One region of the Aeribacillus sp. FSL M8-0254 genome, then DNA from elsewhere that is predicted to be linked to it. Evidence: a T-box and tRNA genes for the amino acid it is inferred to sense, from the RefSeq annotation. Region 1 holds a T-box; the other holds one or more tRNA genes.

Region 1 (7,753 bases):
TGCTTTACTTCTTCAAATTCTTTTTCCCATTCATCATCAGAAGCAAAAATATCTTCTAGCCGCCAAGTATACTCAACAGGGATTTCTTCCCGTTTTGGCAGCCTTTTGACAGCTGTTTCATTGCCCATTCTCGATTTCCCCCTTTAAAAAAATCAGTCTGTTTCCATCATATTGAAATTTTTTTCAAAACGCAATAAATCACTATGCTTATATTATTCTACAGCAGAAAAAAACATACCTTCCTTGTCCAAATAATGTCCAAGACGTTGTTCACGCTTTTCCATCGACTCCAAATGAAAAGGAGATGATGTTTTTCGAAACGAATATGGACCGATTGGCTGCAAAAATTTTAAATGGGAAAGAGTCGTTAAATATTCAATAATCGGCTTTTTTAAATCCGTTTTTACGCTACAGCTTCTTTCTTTCATCCCTATTTTCTTAAGGTGCCAAACTAGCTTTTCTGCGTGAAATACTTCATCGGCTCGCAATGTTTCAATAAATAATAAAACTGAGCATTGCCAAATATAGACCGCCTCATCAACCATATAACCGCTTTTTAAAGGGATAAAAACTTCAACTGGCAGCTGCGATAAAGATAAGCCAACTGTTTCGTAAACCTTTTTTTGCAGCTTTCGCTCTTCGTTCGTCTTTTGAAACAGCGGCTTTAAGCGATATTGACTTATTTTCTTCAGCCAATGCTTCCATAAACCGTTTGCCGTCAGGCTCTTTCCTTGCAAACAATCTCGAAAGAAAAACGACTCTGGAGAGATCATAGCAGATGCGGCAAAAATATTCTGTTTAGAAAACGGAATCAGATGGGAAAAAAAGATGAAGGTTTTCTTATCTGAGCAATAATTGATGATAAAAGGATGATCGTTTTGCGGGGAATGAAGAAACTGGCAATGAAAAGGAGTCAGTCGATATTGATGTTCACCGACTTGCTTCATTTGTTTCCAGCCTAATATCCAAATCGGTTTAATTCGTTCTTTTTTGTAGCCATTTGTCCGTTTTATCACCTGATCAGGGGGAATATTAGAGCATTGGTATTCAATCGCATACCGTTTATGCTGAAAAGATACAAACAGATCCGCTCGTTGTGCAATAGAAGGTATAAATTTTTCCACTTCCGCAGCTAACCGCTGCCTTTTCAACCAAACATACAATTGCTTTTTTCCGTTCAAATGGTACGTGCTTTCCGCTTCCGAATCAGCCTGACAAGAGGCCGTTAAGTGGGCAAAATGAGGAATTTTGATTTTGCCTATTTTTAATTTTACCGGCTCCTTGCAAGCCGGACAAAAAAAGGATTGCTCTTCTTTCAGTTTTAGAAGCCTTTCTGTCGACCAGTACGGGGCGGCGACATTTACTTTTTCGCCGTTTCGCAAAAGGGCAACAAGCATATAAATCATCACTTCCTTTCACAAATAGAAACATTCGACAAAAGGGAAAAAAATCCTTTCAAAAGCAGCGTTTTTCATAAGTTTTAAAAGATGCCAGAAACACTTCATGGAAAAATATACTTTTTTCAAAAACGCATGCTTGCCGCTAAAGAGGCGGAAGTTAGATGTTGCTTCATTCGTTTCAATAAAGGTTCGCCATTTTACATCGTGACGGCCGGCAATTCACCCGTGGTGTTGTGAAATCCGCTCAAATAGAGCTTTATCCTAAAAAAAAAACACCGCTGTATCAAAAACGGTGTTTTATAATAAAGGAGACAAAAGCCGCGACGTTGATTCAAACAGCTTTATATATAGCGGACGTTTTTTGAATTGTTCAAGGTCGATGACACTTGAATTTTCAATGTCTCGAATATAATCCTCTACAAGCGTTTCAATGCTGTCCGTTCGGTATAAAAAAGCATTTACTTCAAAATTCAAATGAAAACTTCTCATATCCATATTCGCCGTACCGATCGATGCCAGTTCGCCATCAACAATAATGATTTTGCTGTGCATAAACCCTTTTTCATATTCGTACACTTTAACCCCGGCTTCTAAAAGCTCCGGAAAATAAGATCGCGACGCATAAAATACAATCCGTTTGTCAGGCCTTTTCGGAACGAGGAGACGAACGTCAATGCCGCTCAGCGCAGCAATCTTTAAAGCGGATTTTATATCCTCGTCAGGAATAAAATACGGAGAGGCGATCCATATCGAATTTTTTGCGGAAACGATCATCGAAAAGAACAAGCTTTTAATGACCTCCCACTTATTATCAGGACCGCCGGCGATTAGCTGAACGCCTCCTTCTTTATCGTCCATTTGAAAATGAGGCAGCAAATATCGATCGGTAAGCAGCTTCTGCCCAGTCATATAATACCAATCCTGTAAAAAAATAAGATTGAGCGTCCGTACTCCTTCCCCTTCGAGCATCATATGCGTATCCCGCCAAAAGCCGAAATACGGATTTCTTCCCAAATATTCATCTCCTATATTTAAACCTCCGACAAAGCCGACTTTTCCGTCAATCACAATAATTTTACGATGATTGCGAAAGTTAATATTGTTAGACAAAAACGGAAGCTTTACAGGTAAAAATGGAACCATTTCCACCCCGGCATCAAGAAGCTCCTTCCTGTATTTTTTGGACAGCTTCCAGCTGCCGACTGCATCGTATAAAAATCGAACCTCTACACCGTTTTTCGCTTTTTCGATCAACAGCTTTTTTAATTTTTGCCCAATTACATCATGCCGAACAATATAGTATTCAAGATGAATATGATCTTCCGCCTTTTGAAGCTCTCGAAAAATATGGTCAAATGTTTCAATGCCGTTCGTCAGCACCTTTGTATTTGTCCGAAAAGAAATCGGACTGCGGCCAAGCTTATGGGCGAGCTTAAATAAAAGGCGCTGGTGATTTCTCATGAATTTAATTTTATCTTCATAAGTATGAAAGCTGGTTTCAAATTTGGCATAAGCTTGCTCATCTATTAAAGCTTTTTTCTTAAATAGACGATGCTTCCGGACATTTCTTCCAAAAAATATATAAAAAAAGAAGCCTATTAATGGAAATCCTCCTAAAACAACAAGCCAAGTAAGCGTTTGAGTTGGGTGGCGGTTTTCCAAGAAAATAACAAAACCGATAAAAATGATGGATAACGTGAACAAAATGGAAACGGCTCCTAAAAACCATTCCTCCCAGATGTTCTTAGTTAAATACAAGATGATAGCTAGACCAATGGCAAAAACGATTACTTGCAGAAATTTTCTCATAAGCTTCCTCCAGGCAATCGATATTTCTTATCTCTCGATTGGGACATATCTCATTTGATCTGAGATATTAAGCGTTCCTTAAGTAAAAAAGACCGATTTCGAACATGAAATCGGCAATTTAAGAAAAGTGCGTTTCGATTTGTTCCAAGGCATTGTCCTTCATAATCAGCTTTCCGTATTCTTCAAGACGGTGAATTGTCATCCTTGATTCCTGACCGTATTCAAGCATAATGCTGAGCAAATTTTCAATTTGTTCATCGTCTTTATCCGAAAATTCAACGAATAAATAATATTTTTGTTCAAATACATATAAGCTATTCAAAAATCCGTCCAAACGATGGGATGCTAACGAAATAACGTCTTCAAAGTCCTGAAACTTTATGACAAATTGCAGTTGCGCCGTTTCATCTTTTTCATCTGAGGAAGATCGTTCAGACATATTAAAATGTCTGTCCAACAAAGATTCTATATTCTCATCAACCGGGATTTCTCTTAATTTTTCATCGACTACCGGAAGCTCCAGCTTTTGTCCGTCTTTTGACAGCTGTGCTTTTGTGACAATGACTTCAAGCCCTTTGTCATTGGCATGAACTTGAATCCATAACGGACCTTCAAGCGGAAAGTCTTCTTCATCATTAATTTCATCCATCATTTCCCAAAACAGCTCTTCGCTTCTTTCTCTGTTATACCAGATTTCTTCTCGGTCAAATCCTCGTTCTTCTATGTCAACATATGAAATATAAAATTTTACTGTGTTTTCATTAATGCGTTCGATTTCCATTTGAACAACCTTCCCTTCTTTTTAAATTTTTGGAAGGGACAATAAACCCCCGAATTCGTTGCACTTTTCTTTCCTAATTTAAAAAATTTCCAAATTTTCATCGCGAGCACCAAGTTGTTCAATTCTAATTCTATTGTATGATAAATCACTTCATAAAGAAATAAAAAAAGCCTTGATTTTGAAAAAAACCGTTATTTACCTATTAAGCATAAAATATTTCGTTTTTCATATATATTGTACGAGCCATAATTTGAAAAGAGGTTGACTGATGGATGAACAATTTTTCACATCTTTATTCCTTATCATTGGCATTGACCTCATATTAGGAGGAGATAATGCCATTGTCATTGCGCTGGCATGCCGCAATTTGCCGGAAAATCAGCGGAGGAAAGGAATTTTATTTGGAACAATGCTCGCGATACTCAGCCGAATTTTGTTGACATTACTAGCTGTCCATTTATTGAACATTCCTTTTTTACAGTTTTTTGGCGGATTATTTTTAATGTATATTGCCTTTTTATTATTGACAGGAAATGAAGGTGAGCATACTTCCGTGAAAAGCCACCGCTCATTGTGGAAAGCCATCCAAACGATTGTTTTGGCTGACATTTTTATGGGATTTGACAATGTCATTGCGGTTGCTGGAGCAGCTGGAGGAAATATCTTTCTTGTCATAACAGGTCTTCTTATATCCATTCCGATCATTATTTGGGGAAGCAGATTTATCATGTCTGCCATGTCCCGATTTCCTTTGCTCATTTACGGGGGCGGAGGAATATTAGCTTATACAGCAGGTAAAATGATGGCAACGGATGAAAAAATGACCCCTCTGTTGAAAACTGAAGCTGTTGCACAAACTCTCCCTTATTTCACAGCTTGTCTCATCCTTTTCTTTGCCCTTCTGTACAATATAACAAAAAAATAACAGCCTTCCGCAATCTATTTTGCTTTGCGTACGGAAGGCATCATTCCCTTTTAATTTGCCATTCTCTGAGCTTCTCTCAGCTGGTAGGTGCGAATTTTTCTTGGCAGAAAGCGTCGTATTTCATCCTCGTTATAACCGACTTGAAGACGTTTTTCATCAATCAAAATCGGGCGGCGCAAAATTCCAGGGTTTTTCCGGATAATATCATACAGCTCCTGCAAAGGAAGCGATTCAACATCAACCTTCAATTTTTGAAAAACCTTTGAACGAGTGGAAATAATTTCATCTGTTCCGTCTTCTGTCATACGAAGAATTTCTTTAATTTCTTCGATCGTTAAAGGCTCGGAAAAAATGTTCCGCTCTCTATATTCAATCTGATGCTTTTCCAACCAAGATTTTGCTTTTCTACAAGATGTGCAGCTCGGAGATGTATACAATATTACCATGCCAATCACTCTCCTTTTCGAGAAAAATATAGGTGTATATATAAAAACTATGCCAATCTCACATTAAAATAAATTTAAAAAAGTAATTTATATTGATTATTATACTATAAAAAAGCAACTTCGCCTATATGTTTTTATTTCTCAAATTATAACAAAAATGTTACAACAGGTGAATGATGATCATTTTCAAGGCCATTTTCTCAATTAACACCTCTTTTCTTTCTCTACTCTTCTTTTCCCTTTTTTTGGTTCGATTAAACGTGAAAAAGAAATTTTTTCAGAAAGACGCTGAGAAGTTGCAAAGAATACACAATTTTTTTATAATCATTCGTAAATGAATACATAGGCAATGAGAAAGAGAAGTACATGCCGAAAACAGTTTTCAGAGAGTTTGTGGCTGGTGGAAACAAACACTGTCCGGTATGGAAATGGACTTTTGAGCTCTCAGCTGAAATCAGTAAGCTGCGGCGTTTTTGTCTTGCGTTAAAAGACGAAAAGTGATTTCACATGAAAGTTTGTGAAATAATTAGGGTGGCACCGCGGTCCATTCGTCCCTATACGGACGGATGGGCTTTTTTATATATAAAAATCAGGAGGAGTTTGCACATGAAAACGATCTTTTCAGGAATTCAGCCTAGCGGCACGTTAACACTCGGAAACTATATCGGAGCAATGAGACAATTTGTAGAGCTCCAGCATGAATATAAATGCTATTTTTGCATTGTCGATCAGCATGCCATAACTGTTCCGCAAGACAGACTTCAATTAAGAAAAAACATTAAGAGCCTTGCTGCATTATATTTAGCAGTCGGCATCGATCCGGAAAAATCCACCCTTTTCATTCAATCGGAGGTGCCCGCTCACGCGCAGGCAGGATGGATGCTTCAATGCGTTTCTTATATTGGCGAACTTGAAAGAATGACACAATTTAAAGATAAATCTAAAGGGAAAGAAGCTGTTTCAGCAGGACTGTTAACTTATCCGCCTTTAATGGCCGCCGATATTCTTTTGTACAACACGGACCTTGTTCCAGTCGGCGAGGATCAAAAACAACATTTGGAATTGACAAGGGATTTAGCCGAAAGATTCAACAAAAAATATGCAGACATTTTTAAAATTCCAGAAGTCCGCATTCCAAAAGTCGGTGCTCGGATTATGTCGCTTCAAGATCCGACGAAAAAAATGAGCAAATCCGATGCGAATGAAAAATCGTTTATTTCCCTGCTCGATGATCCAAAAAAAATTGAAAAGAAAATTAAAAGCGCTGTGACTGATTCAGACGGAGTGGTTCGTTATGATAAAGAGAACAAACCAGGCATCTCCAACCTTTTATCTATTTATTCAATTTTAGCTGGCGTGTCAATTGCCGACCTGGAAACAAAATACGAAGGAAAAGGCTATGGTGAATTTAAAGCGGATTTGACAGAAGTCGTCATTAACACTTTAAAGCCGATTCAGGAAAAATATTATGAGCTCATTGATTCTGATGAACTTGATGACATTTTAGACAGAGGCCGGGAGGAAGCAAACAAAGTAGCATCCAAAATGTTGAAAAAAATGGAGAATGCAATGGGATTGGGAAGAAAAAAACGAAAATAAAAGCGCTAGCGAACGAATGACGATTGATGATGGAGCTGATTAAACAAAACAAATATACTAGCTTAAAAAAATATGTTCGATAAAAAGAGGGCGGCTGATATAGTGCCCTCTTCCTTAATTTACTTTCGGTTCTTGCTCCATTTCCCAAAGCTTTTCAAAGAAAGGCTGCCCTTTTATTAATCGTTCGCATAATTGTTCATGCTTTTGAGACCATCCGACAATCGCTTCCTCATAAAGCATAGTCCAAATTTCCTCAAAACCGAGTGATTGAATTTGACCATACATGTACGGATTCCATTCCGTATACCAATATTTCATTTCCGCCGTATTTTTTGTCGATTGCAATTGATCAAGAGCCATAAACAAAAGCTGTTTCAGCTGTCTTTCTTTGCGGGTTAATCCGTGCATATATTCAGGTGCAAGGGATAAAAGATGATAATCTTTTTTGTCTTTGTCATTTGTTTGTGAGAACTCGTATGATTCCGGCTCTAAATCCTTCACCATGTCATATACAATCTGCTCTTGTCTTGGGATAAGCCGGCTTTTGCGAATTGGCGTCGTATATCCGATCGTATCTACTGCTAAAATGCCGTTGCCATCCGAAACAACAAAGCAATAATCTAGCTTAATTCTCTCATGGTTTTTCCGGGCGTATGCCTTCTGGTAAACATCCTTTAAAAGTTTTTCAGGCAGTTCTTTTAAGTCATTTTCAATATAATCATAAAGTTCTTTACTCACTTTAATCAGCGGTACTTGGTCTAACAGTTCAACCTTATCATCCTTTCTCCATTCA
Region 2 (7,753 bases), 2.0 Mb from region 1:
CTGTAGTCGGTCCCAAGGGTTGGGCTGTTCGCCCATTAAAGCGGTACGCGAGCTGGGTTCAGAACGTCGTGAGACAGTTCGGTCCCTATCCGTCGCGGGCGCAGGAAATTTGAGAGGAGCTGTCCTTAGTACGAGAGGACCGGGATGGACGCACCGCTGGTGTACCAGTTGTCCCGCCAGGGGCACCGCTGGGTAGCTATGTGCGGAAGGGATAAGCGCTGAAAGCATCTAAGCGTGAAGCCCCCCTCAAGATGAGATTTCCCATCGCGAAAAGCGAGTAAGATCCCTTGAAGATGACGAGGTAGATAGGTCCGAGGTGGAAGCGTGGTGACACGTGGAGCTGACGGATACTAATCGATCGAGGACTTAACCAAGAAAGAGCATCTATTCGTGAAGGAACCGTTATCTAGTTTTGAAAGATCATGTTTAAAAAGGAATTGACAACTACGGCCAAAAAGTTATAATAGTAGTTGTCTATCCACTGAATGGAACAAATGAATACAATAATTTGCTTGGTGGCAATGGCGAAGAGGTCACACCCGTTCCCATCCCGAACACGGAAGTTAAGCTCTTCAGCGCCGATGGTAGTGAGGGTCTATCCCTTGTGAGAGTAGGACGCTGCCAGGCAATCACTTTACAATAGAAAAGAAGTTGTAAGTTTATTTCTTTCAATTTGATTCAGCCTATAGAAAATGAGGCATTCTACATAATAGTAATATCAGCTAGTCTTCTTTTACATTCCGCAGTAGCTCAGTGGTAGAGCATTCGGCTGTTAACCGAACGGTCGCAGGTTCGAATCCTGCCTGCGGAGCCATTTGGAGAGCTGTCCGAGTGGTCGAAGGAGCACGATTGGAAATCGTGTAGACGGTCAACGCCGTCTCAAGGGTTCGAATCCCTTGCTCTCCGCCAGAATGAAATTTTTGGCCCGTTGGTCAAGTGGTTAAGACACCGCCCTTTCACGGCGGTAACACGGGTTCGAATCCCGTACGGGTCACCATGGAGGATTAGCTCAGCTGGGAGAGCACTTGCCTTACAAGCAAGGGGTCGGCGGTTCGATCCCGTCATCCTCCACCATGTACATAGTAAATAAAATGAATATTAATGAATTTCGGCGCTAGGGCCACAGCATGTTATGATATGTATACATAATTTTTGTGTGAAGAGTGTTTATTGTTTTATCGGCGCGGGGTGGAGCAGTCCGGTAGCTCGTCGGGCTCATAACCCGAAGGTCGCAGGTTCAAATCCTGCCCCCGCAACCAATGGTCCCGTAGTGTAGCGGTTAACATGCCTGCCTGTCACGCAGGAGATCGCGGGTTCGATTCCCGTCGGGACCGCCATTAATTATTGATTCAACAGCTGTATGAGGAATTTTTTCAAGTACAGCAGATTGTGTCAATGAATTCTTTCTTTAATGATGGATTGTACATAATTTTTTATCGGAGTTTTACGGCTCGGTAGCTCAGTCGGTAGAGCAAAGGACTGAAAATCCTTGTGTCGGCGGTTCGATTCCGTCCCGAGCCACCATTATATGTATACATATGCCGGTGTAGCTCAATTGGTAGAGCAACTGACTTGTAATCAGTAGGTTGGGGGTTCGATTCCTCTCGCCGGCATTTTTTACAATCGGAGGGGTAGCGAAGTGGCTAAACGCGGCGGACTGTAAATCCGCTCCCTTAGGGTTCGGCGGTTCGAATCCGTCCCCCTCCACCATGATAGGGGCATAGTTTAACGGTAGAACAGAGGTCTCCAAAACCTCCGGTGTGGGTTCGATTCCTACTGCCCCTGCCATTTATAAGATGGCGACTGTGGCGAAGTGGTTAACGCACCAGATTGTGGCTCTGGCATTCGTGGGTTCGATTCCCATCAGTCGCCCCATATTAATATCATTGGGCTATAGCCAAGCGGTAAGGCAACGGACTTTGACTCCGTGATGCGCTGGTTCGAATCCAGCTAGCCCAGCCACCTTTTAAATTTAAGTGCGGAAGTAGTTCAGTGGTAGAACACCACCTTGCCAAGGTGGGGGTCGCGGGTTCGAATCCCGTCTTCCGCTCCAATAATGGCGGCATAGCCAAGTGGTAAGGCAGAGGTCTGCAAAACCTTTATCCCCGGTTCGAATCCGGGTGCCGCCTCCATTACAAGCCGGGGTGGCGGAATTGGCAGACGCACAGGACTTAAAATCCTGCGGTAGGTGACTACCGTACCGGTTCAAGTCCGGTCCTCGGCACCAGTGAGGAATTACATCAATATCATTACGCCGATGTGGCGGAACTGGCAGACGCGCACGACTCAAAATCGTGTTCCCTTGCGGGAGTGTGGGTTCGACTCCCACCATCGGCATCGAAAATAGGGGAAAGACTTTAGGATCAAGGGCTCTCACGAATGTGGGAGTCCTTGATTTATTTTTACCGAATACGATTCGAGTAAGAAAAATCGTGTGCGGCTAATCGTGTTCAGTGAGGTGAATTTGGAACTTCTTTTTTATATTCATTGATTCCCCTCCTAATTTTATTTTAAACGAGAAATGGTAAAAATGTTCAGTTTTACTAATATGAGTGAGAAAAAGCATCTTTACTTGTTTTTTGAAGGTTATGTAGAATTTTATGTATTATGTAATATATTTGTAGAGGTTATCCAACTAAATAGGCAGTTTAGTTGAATAAAGGAAAAGATAATCCAAGCGAAAAATACAATACAGGCATAGGGAAAGGGAAGGAATATGGTGATGGAAAAACATTTTAAAGAAGCACACCGGTTTAGCAGTCATAATAGAAAAGATTTAGAAAAGGATACGATATGCGGTTGTTTTTATTGTTTAAAAATTTTTAGTCCTACTGAAATTACGGAGTGGTGGGATGATGAAGACACAGCCGTTTGTCCTTATTGTGGAATTGATTCTGTTATTGGGGAGAGTTCCGGATTTCCAATTACAAGAACGTTTTTAAAAGGAATGCATGAGGAATGGTTTTAGCAGGAATGATTGTTAATGAATAAGAACTTAATAAGATTCGTTTGTTGGGGAATTGTCATCACTCCTCTTTGTTATTTTATGGGGTAAGGGGCAGGTTAGCCGAATAAGGATTTACAATAGGAATTAGTGATATCCCCTTTTTAGTTTTTTGAACAGAAAAGGACTTTACTTCGTCTATTTTTATATAATGAGTATTAGGGGGCTAAAAATATGAAAAGGTTAATTTTGATGATAAGCATTGCTTTATTTGGCTGTAGTAATTCAGCAGAAGTACAGGATAATGAACAAATGGAAAAGACATCAACAGTAAAAAGGGAACGGTTTGAACAGAAAGTCATAATCAGGGATTCTATAAATGACCCGCTTCCGCCAGAAGCAAAGAATATTCAATCTATGCCAGCTCAAAAAGAACCTCAACAAATTCCAAATGCAAACCTAAATAACCCAATTGTCATTACGAAAATGCCTTATTCTGAAAAGAAAAGACCTTGATTAGCCTCTTATACTCCTAAAGAGGCCTTTTTATTTATTCTGCTAACGGGTGCGGTGTTTAAATTAAGGAATCGCTTCTTTTCTTCAACCATCCTGAAAATCAATATTTCCCATCCTTCAGATGGTGGCGCAACTATGTGGCATGGTTGTCTCCCATGGAAGAACAAATTAACTTCTATCATCTGCGATGAAGCTCGCTTCATGGTTGGCTAAGAGGCAGAAAGGTTGAAGGAGCGAAGATTTCATTATATTAAATCAAATAATATTAGTTAAAACGTAAGATTAAACAAAAGGGGAAGGGGATAGGGAAATGGTTGTTCTTGAAACACAAAGGTTGATATTAAGACAGTATGAAGATGAAGATATTACTTCTCTACATCGTATTTTTTCTGACCCAGAAACCATGAAGTTTTATCCAGCCCCTTTTAGCATTCAGCAAACTCAAGACTGGATTAAACGAAATCAAGATAGATATCGGAATAATGGTTATGGATTATGGGCGGTTTGTTTGAAGGAAACGAATGAATTGATAGGTGATTGTGGTCTTGTCAAACAAAAAATAAATGACAGTATAGAAGTGGAGATTGGATACCATATTAATAAAAAGTATTGGGCCAAGGGGTTCGCAACAGAAGCTGCCAAAGCGTGCAAGGAATATGCGTTTTATAAATTGGGTTTAAATAAGCTGATAAGTATTATTGACCCAAAAAATGTTCCATCCATTCGTGTAGCGGAGAAGATCATATCGAGTAAATGAGGCGGATAGATGGTGTGAAAGTGCATGTACTTACCCGGGGAGGTCTGGCGGATATGTGAAGTACTCTTCATAACCTACTTAGTGATAAGTAGCTGAACCGTCAGAAGTCAGCAGAGGTCATAGTATTAGTTGGTCTAGAACAACTAAGAAGGACCGAACAATTAAGAGAGAATAGCCCTTGGCATTCAGTGAGTCATGATGAACACAGGAAACGTAGTACCTCACTTGAGGGAGGAAGCGGTGAATCCCGTGGGAGACCTCTTGGAGGGTGGAGTGACCACTGGCATAAAGAGAACAGCTATTCACGGAAGTTATAAAGACTTGCGTCAATTATCTTAATTGAACCGCCGTATACGGAACCGTACGTACGGTGGTGTGAGAGGACGGGAGTTAATCGCTCCCTCCTACTCGATTGGCTCTATACTAAATGTTGGGGTAAAGAATTTCATTAAAATTAAAAGGTCCTATGTCAATTGTTGGGGTGCACTGGATGTGAAATGCTTGATACAGCTGTTCTAAGTTAGACCTTGTATTACTTTGCGTCATCCACTTCTTAAAAACTTTTTACATAATAAGCTTTCTTTAATATGATCTTTTGTATTTACGAATTTAAGAAGTAACCGGTGAAAGTTAAACACCACCATTATCGAAAAAATCCCCTCATAAGTAAACAGTAAATTGATGCATATTTACTGTCTCCTTATAGGGGGATGCTGTCAAAATTCGGCTACTTTTTCCTTTTCGTTCAAATAACCGGATAATAAAAGCCTTTGCTGTCAAATATATTTTGTCTATTATTGTTTTTCATCAACAGGCGTGACGGCGTCGTGCAGATATGTTTCTAATTCTTTGCGATAACGGTTTTGCTCCTCTTCTGTCCACTCCAAGTTTTTCGCCATATATTGAATAACGGATTCCTTCCATTGGTGAACTGAATGAATTTCAAAAAATAACGATCCCGTTCTCCGGATAAAGAAGTCCTCCGGTTTTACGACCATCTCTTCTTCCAAACCATATTGAAGCTGGGCTAAAACATCAATCGGTAATTGAAACTCATTTCTTACTTTCTTTAATTCAACTGCCAGTTCAAACACCCGGTCTACATTCGTTCCATATAATCGGACCAATCTTTCCGATTGTTTTCTGCTAAATCCCAATTTTTCTCCCTGTTCAACTTTTTTAGTTACGAACGATTCAAAATTTGTTGAACCTCCGAAATCTCCTCCCGAAATCGGCAGGTTTTTCGTTCTGCAAGGGGAAAATGCTGCGTTTTCTTCCTCTTTTAATAATTTGGCAACAAGATCAACGATCGTTTCTGCCATTTTACGGTATCCTGTTAATTTTCCGCCGGCAATGGTAATAATACCTGAATCAGACGTCCAAATTTCATCTTTGCGTGATATTTCAGAAGGACTTTTTCCTTCTTCATGGATTAATGGTCTGAGCCCGGCCCAGCTTGATTCAATATCTTCCACGGTGATATGGACCGTTGGGAACATATAATTAATGGCCTTAATAAGATAATCTCGATCTTCAACAGTCATTTTAGGATGTGCAATATCCCCATCATAGAAAGTATCTGTTGTGCCAACGTAAGTTTTTCCATCACGCGGAATGGCAAACACCATTCGTCCATCAGGTGTATCAAAATAGATCGCTTGTTTTAATGGGAATCGGCTTTGGTCAAAAACAAGGTGAATTCCTTTTGACAAAATCAAATGTTTTCCTTTTAAAGAGTGATCTTTTTCCCGTAACGTATCGACCCAAGGGCCTGTTGCATTTATAATTTTCTTTGCGAACACTTGATATGATTCTCCTGTTAATTGGTCAACAACTTTTACACCTACGGCTTTGCCTTGTTCGTAAATAAATTCGTCTACCTTTGCATAGTTAATCGCTTTTGCACCGCATTCGACTGCCTTTTTCATAACTTCAATCGTCAAGCGGGCATCGTCAGTTCGATATTCGACATAATATCCTCCGCCTAATAATCCATCTTGCTTTAATAAAGGTTCTTTATCAATAGTTTGCTTCGCATTCAACATCGTTCTTCGTTCGCTTTTCTTCACGTCAGCAAGGTAATCATAAATTTTCAGTCCAATGGATGTGCTCCATTTACCGAATGTTCCTCCTTTATAAATCGGAAGAAGCATCCATTCAGGTGTAGTTACATGCGGGCCATTTTCATAGACGATCGCGCGTTCTTTCCCAACTTCAGCGACTAACTTCACTTCCATCTGTTTTAAATAACGGAGGCCTCCGTGCACAAGCTTCGTGGAACGGCTTGAGGTTCCTGCGGCAAAATCCTGCATCTCAAATAAAACTGTTTTCATTCCACGTGTTGTTGCATCAAGTGCAATTCCTGCACCTGTAATACCACCGCCAATAATGATGACATCAAACTGTTTTCCATCGACGTCTTTTAATATTTCTTGTCTTTGATAAGCAAATACATTTTTGTTCATTTGTTATTCCTCCTGTGATCCGTCAAAAGTCCTAAAAAAAGAGACCACATACACACTACGCTTCTTCTACAGACGTAATGCTATGTGGTCTCTCCTTGTCTCCAACCGAATATTAACTTTGAATGTATTATAGCATATTCTTCATCTTCTGAAAATTCTTTTGTATGCGAATTTAAAATTCAAAGCTTTTCCCCATAATGAACTTTTCTTTATTCAGCTGATAAAGAATCAGTGTTTGAAGACGCTATTGACACCATCGCACAAGCCATTTTTTCTTCATTCAATTGATGAAGATGGCTTGCGTCTTTCATGCCTTCTACAGCGTTTCTGAAACTGAAAGTCTAAAACTGCCGCCAAAACCTAAAGCATCGAAAAATTGGGTAGGCATTCAAAATAAATTATGACTGTTCAAATTCTTTCCATAATTGCTTATTGGATGTTGTCACGGCTGCAGCACCAGCTTGTAAAGCATTGTTGACATCGTCAATACTGCGGATAAATCCACCAGCAAAGATCGGGATTTGAATTCGTTGATGAATTTCAGCAATAATGTTCGGCATGGCGCCAGGTAAAACCTCAATCACATCGGGTTTTGTTTTTTCTAATAAGGAATAGCTTTTTTCTAAAGCGTTTGAGTCAATGAGAAAAACTCGTTGAATGGCCAATACGCCTTTTTGTTTCGCTTTCAAAACGACACTTGCTTTTGTCGAAAGCAGTCCATAGGGCTTGAAGGACTGGCATAAATATTCGGTTGCGTATTCATCATTTTTAAGACCATGTATTAAATCAACATGCAATAACAAGTTTTTACAATGCTGCTTAGAAATATTGACGATATTTTTCAACTGGGCAATATGGACATCTAATAACACACCATATGCATAGGAACTCTGAAGAAAAATTTCAAAATCCTTCATATTGCGAATCGCTGGAATAATTTTTTGATCTTTATATTCCATTGTTCGTTCCACCTTTTTTATTATTGGCAAAAAATCAGTGTGAATTCAGCTTTCAAACTTAATTGAAACAGAGAAGAGGTCTTTGCTTCAAGTCTCTAGAAAAAAAGAAATC

The links. The T-box of region 1 lies ahead of trpS (tryptophan--tRNA ligase). A T-box ahead of a tRNA ligase gene usually reads a tRNA of that ligase, here a tRNA-Trp.
Region 2: it encodes a tRNA-Trp, which carries the amino acid that the T-box ahead of trpS (tryptophan--tRNA ligase) is inferred to sense. The anticodon was not compared.

What each region holds. Positions count from the first base shown of each region.
Region 1 is NZ_JBBOZY010000001.1:1,093,446-1,101,198, reverse strand. Features, by position in the region: gene pepF (oligoendopeptidase F) at 1-128, opposite strand, end outside; gene NSQ44_RS05420 (competence protein CoiA) at 213-1,406, opposite strand; gene cls (cardiolipin synthase) at 1,698-3,209, opposite strand; gene mecA (adaptor protein MecA) at 3,328-3,990, opposite strand; gene NSQ44_RS05405 (TerC family protein) at 4,259-4,915, shown strand; gene spxA (transcriptional regulator SpxA) at 4,966-5,361, opposite strand; T-box leader at 5,702-5,920, shown strand; gene trpS (tryptophan--tRNA ligase) at 5,968-6,960, shown strand; gene NSQ44_RS05390 (YjbA family protein) at 7,075-7,753, opposite strand, start outside.
Region 2 is NZ_JBBOZY010000001.1:3,064,638-3,072,390, reverse strand. Features, by position in the region: rRNA gene NSQ44_RS14930 (23S ribosomal RNA) at 1-374, shown strand, start outside; rRNA gene rrf (5S ribosomal RNA) at 512-627, shown strand; tRNA gene NSQ44_RS14920 (tRNA-Asn) at 740-814, shown strand; tRNA gene NSQ44_RS14915 (tRNA-Ser) at 818-909, shown strand; tRNA gene NSQ44_RS14910 (tRNA-Glu) at 923-997, shown strand; tRNA gene NSQ44_RS14905 (tRNA-Val) at 999-1,074, shown strand; tRNA gene NSQ44_RS14900 (tRNA-Met) at 1,183-1,259, shown strand; tRNA gene NSQ44_RS14895 (tRNA-Asp) at 1,262-1,337, shown strand; tRNA gene NSQ44_RS14890 (tRNA-Phe) at 1,449-1,524, shown strand; tRNA gene NSQ44_RS14885 (tRNA-Thr) at 1,541-1,613, shown strand; tRNA gene NSQ44_RS14880 (tRNA-Tyr) at 1,626-1,710, shown strand; tRNA gene NSQ44_RS14875 (tRNA-Trp) at 1,715-1,788, shown strand; tRNA gene NSQ44_RS14870 (tRNA-His) at 1,800-1,875, shown strand; tRNA gene NSQ44_RS14865 (tRNA-Gln) at 1,888-1,962, shown strand; tRNA gene NSQ44_RS14860 (tRNA-Gly) at 1,979-2,053, shown strand; tRNA gene NSQ44_RS14855 (tRNA-Cys) at 2,059-2,132, shown strand; tRNA gene NSQ44_RS14850 (tRNA-Leu) at 2,139-2,227, shown strand; tRNA gene NSQ44_RS14845 (tRNA-Leu) at 2,254-2,337, shown strand; gene NSQ44_RS14840 (cytoplasmic protein) at 2,723-2,968, shown strand; gene NSQ44_RS14835 (hypothetical protein) at 3,179-3,460, shown strand; gene NSQ44_RS14830 (GNAT family N-acetyltransferase) at 3,771-4,217, shown strand; gene NSQ44_RS14825 (glycerol-3-phosphate dehydrogenase/oxidase) at 5,012-6,682, opposite strand; gene NSQ44_RS14820 (glycerol-3-phosphate responsive antiterminator) at 7,081-7,641, opposite strand.